One region of the Massilibacterium senegalense genome, then DNA from elsewhere that is predicted to be linked to it. Evidence: riboswitches for the same ligand, from Rfam matches in the RefSeq annotation. Region 1 holds a riboswitch; the other holds the start of a gene.
The links. Region 1 has a riboswitch for cobalamin ahead of BN1372_RS08015 (ABC transporter substrate-binding protein). Riboswitches for the same ligand answer to the same signal wherever they lie in the genome.
Positions count from the first base shown of each region.

Region 2: linked by a shared signal. The riboswitch ahead of BN1372_RS06660 (energy-coupling factor ABC transporter permease) and the one ahead of BN1372_RS08015 (ABC transporter substrate-binding protein) in region 1 are both predicted to bind cobalamin.

Region 1 covers NZ_LN831786.1:929,086-931,294, reverse strand. Annotated here, with positions in the region: gene BN1372_RS08020 (ATP-binding protein) at 1-546, shown strand, start outside; cobalamin riboswitch at 632-761, shown strand; gene BN1372_RS08015 (ABC transporter substrate-binding protein) at 890-1,846, shown strand; gene BN1372_RS08010 (FecCD family ABC transporter permease) at 1,815-2,209, shown strand, end outside.
Region 2 covers NZ_LN831786.1:653,536-655,744, reverse strand. Annotated here, with positions in the region: gene BN1372_RS06665 (energy-coupling factor ABC transporter substrate-binding protein) at 1-217, opposite strand, end outside; gene BN1372_RS06660 (energy-coupling factor ABC transporter permease) at 214-972, opposite strand; cobalamin riboswitch at 1,146-1,331, opposite strand; gene BN1372_RS06655 (hypothetical protein) at 1,481-1,840, opposite strand; gene BN1372_RS06650 (ATP-binding cassette domain-containing protein) at 2,202-2,209, opposite strand, start outside.

The DNA of each region.
Region 1 (2,209 bases):
ATTATCCACGATGAATCGTTACGAATGGGAAGGCTTGTAAATGACTTGTTAGACCTTGCGAAAGTGGAGTCAGGTAAAATTCAATTAAATCGAGAACGAGTTAGTCTTCCGTTATTTGTAGAGCGAATTATTCGTAAATTTCAAGGAGTAGCGAAAGAACAACAGATTCATTTACGACTTCTTACAGAAATAAAAGAAGAAGATACGATGTTCGATCCAGATCGTATTGAGCAAGTGTTAACCAATTTGATTGATAATGCGATTAGGCATACTCCAAATGGCGGGATGGTTACGTTAAGTCTGATAGAATTAGATAGAAAATACGAATTTCAAGTAAAAGATACAGGAGTCGGAATTGATAAGGAAGATTTGCCTTTTGTATTTGAACGTTTTTACAAAGCGGATAAAGCAAGAACGAGGGGACAATCTGGTACAGGACTTGGTCTTGCAATCGCTAAAAATATTATTCAAGCCCACGGTGGCATGCTTGAAGTAAATAGTAAGAAAGATGAAGGAACAACCTTTACTTTTACGATTCCCAAATAGTAAACGGAAATAATGATATAGTAATAAGAAACAAGAAATGAAAAAGTGCATTGCATAAACATAATTTCAAGGTATAATGATAAGTAATTATATAATCAGATAAGGTGCTCATGAGAGATAAAAGGGAAGTTGGTGAAAATCCAACACGGTCCCGCCACTGTAATTATCCAACATGCGGATAAAAGTCAGGAACCTGCCTTATTTTTGTAATAGCACAGCCTCGTGGAAAAGGAATCGTGCGATGAAGAAAGTCTTCTTATGTATAACGTTGTTTAATCTTCATCCCTTCCATGTGGAGGGATGTTTTTTATTTTATGTCTATATGATAAAAAGGGGGAGCAAAATGAAAAGATTCTGGCAATTTATGCTTGTTTTTGTCCTTTCTTTCGGTTTGTTGATTGGCTGTAGTGCAGATAATACAGCTGATAAAAAGAAAGAAACAAAAACAGAAAGCGAAGCATATCCAGTAACCATTAAAGATGCAACAGGAAAAGAAGTAAAGATTGAGAAGGAACCAGAAAAAATTGTTTCCTTAATTCCAAGTAATACGGAAATTGCGTTTGCTTTAGGTTTAGGAGATAAAATGGTCGGTGTGACCGATTATGATACATATCCAAAAGAAGTAAAAAACATTGAAAAAATCGGTGGTCTAGATGTCAATGTAGAAAAAGTCATCGCATTAAAACCTGATTTAGTTTTAGCGCATGCTAGTGCAATGAGTACTGCAGAAGATGGGTTAAATCAAATGAGAGAATCAGGAATCACAGTCTTGGTAGTGAACGAAGCAAGTTCTTTTGACAAAGTATATGATTCTATAGAATTGATTGGGAAGGCTACTGGTAAACAAAAAGAGGCAAAAGACCTTGTAAAATCGATGACAACAAAACTAAAAGCGATTGAGGAGAAAACCAAACAAGTGGAAAGTCCGAAAAAAGTATATGTAGAAGTTTCTCCTAGTCCATCTATTTACACAGCTGGAAAAAATACGTTTATCGATGAATTTTTAACGACTATTCATGCAGAAAATGTAGCGAAGGAATTAGAAGGATGGCCACAAATTTCAGAAGAAAAAGTGATTGAATGGAATCCTGATACGATTATTACGTTATATCATGGAGATATGGTAGAAAAAGTAGAGTATAAAATCGAGAATCGAGAAGCATGGTCAGACATTACAGCAGTCAAAGAAAAGCAAGTGGTTGAGGTGGATTCTGACTTAACGTCTCGTCCTGGTCCTCGTTTAGTTGAAGGAGTAGAAGAATTTGCTAATGCGGTTTATCCAGAAATTTTCGCAAAATAATTGGAAATGGATGAGTGTTCTTTCCGTTTTTATTTTTATAGCCGCTTTATTATTAGGGGTATCGATTGGAACTGTATCGATTCCCCTTTCTTCTCTTTTACAAATAGTTTACTATCAACTTTTTTCTAAAGCGGCCATGCCAGATGAGTATATGATGTATGCTAATATTATTTTTAATGTGCGTTTACCTCGTGTTATGTTAGCGATGATTGTCGGGGCTAGCCTGGCTTTAGCAGGGGCAGCGTTTCAAGGATTATTAAAAAATCCCTTAGCAGATCCTTATACACTCGGTATTTCTTCTGGGGCAAGTGTTGGAGCTGTAGTAGTATTATTTTTCCAAATAGAAATCCTTATGTTAGGAAA
Region 2 (2,209 bases), 280 kb from region 1:
CGCCAATCGCTGCTTGTAACGCGAATAGTAAACTTTCAATTTCGCCGCTTGGCGGTTCCCAAATACTAGAGAACCATGGTTCATAGTTAGGTTGTACTTCGGTAATTGCTTCTTTTGCTTCTCCGTCTGCACCACCAAATTCTGCGCCACTATTGATAATTAAAGGGATTAAAATGAGTGCAACGACTCCTAAAAGTAACCATGTATTTTTTTTCATTGCTTCTGTCCACCTCCAACCACGACGTTCAGTTGCTTTAACTCATTGGCATGATAATTTTTCAGAAGATTCACAACGAATACCGTTAATAAACCTTCACTTAGCGCTAACGGAATTTGTGTAACAGCAAAAATCCCCATAAATTTCACTAAAGAAGCTGTAAATCCTCCCACATCTGCTGGGAATGCTAGAGCTAATTGAAAGCTTGTCATAACGTATGTTGCCAAGTTTCCTAGTGCTGCAGCTAAAAACACGTTGATTCCTAACGACCAATCCATTTTTTGTCCTAATTTAAATAATCCGTATGTAACTAATGGTCCAACTACTGCCATAGAAAAAGCATTTGCACCTAATGTCGTTAAGCCACCGTGAGCTAATAATAACGATTGAAATGTTAACACAATAAAACCAATCACACTCATGACAAATGGTCCGAAAAGAATTGTTCCAAGTCCTACACCCGTTGGATGAGAACAACTTCCTGTTACAGATGGTAATTTTAATGCAGATAAAATAAAAGCAAATGCCCCTGATAATCCAAGCATCATTTTGTATTGGGGATCTTCTTTGATTGTTCTTTGAATAGATCGTAAGCCAATTACTAAAAATGGAATAAATAGTGCCCACCAAAAAATGGCCCATTTAACTGGTAAAAATCCTTCCATGATATGCATCGCATATGTTGCTTTTGGTACAGTAAAAAACAACGCAAGTAATGGTAAGGTTTTTAATAATAGTAACCCGTATCGTTTCATTTTCCTCTTCCTTTTCTATAATAATTCGTTCATTTGTACGCCCAATAAAAAAAACATCTTTCCATACAGAAAGATGTTTCCATTCCTATTTTTACTAATTTCAGGACATGTAACCACACTAATCCAAGATAAATGTCGGAACAAAACACCTCCCTATCCTCGTAGGTTTCGATGGTGTGTCTACTAATAAGGCAGGTCTCCTGGCTTTTGATCATCACATCCCTACGTCTTCCCATTTGTTGAAACAGTGACTATGTGTAGGTTGCTACCAATTACAGTGGCGGGACCGCGCCGGTTTTTCACCGGTCTTCCCTATTATGTAACAATTAAATTGTTACACCTTATTAACAAACGATATGAACTTAACGTTCATTATATCAAACTATAATTTTAATTGTCTAGTTCCATTTTTGATATACGACACCTAGCATAGTATTTTTTTTTCGAGAAATAACATCATTCTTTCACCTTTTTTCATAAAAAAACAACCATTGGTACAAATGGCTGTTTATTTACAAACGAAAGAGTCTTGATAGGCTAACCATTCTTCCTCTGAGATAAGAAGGTCCTTTTTATTCAGTAGCCCTATTTCAAAAGCGCGTTCGATAATCGAAAATGATTTCTTTTCTAGTTCCCTATGTCCATACTTCATTTCTATTCCATGGTGTTCATGATACATTTTAGAAACATAGCGAATATTTTCTTCCCGAACTACTTTATTTTCTTTTAAAATTTCTTTAAATGTAGAAAATGGTATAGGGTTATAAAAAATTGTTTGATCTGCTAATTTCATCAAACGATATTTTGCAACATAAGTCATTTGCATATAAGCACGTAATTCGACATATTTATGACTTTTATGGGCCATTTTTACCCTCCATTCAAGATTTTCTACCATTATATTACCGTATTTCGTCAAAAAATTGAGTGGATTTACATAAAATTAACATTATTTTAATGAATGAAGGGTATATACTCAATTTGCAATAAAAACATCTTCCATCAATAAGAGTTTTCGCACTTCCCTCATTGATGATTAGATGCACTCAAAAAAGCAGAGGGCGCTCGTTCATGGACGACAAGCATAGGATAGATGGTGGGATGAGTGATTTTTTCATAGAACCATCCAGCTACTGAAGTCGTTAGCCCATCGTAGTTGGATACAGGAAGTTTGATTCCCCATTTAACTATTTTTCGGTCTTACCTTAACATTTTGAAATGGGGTTATCCTACCCGT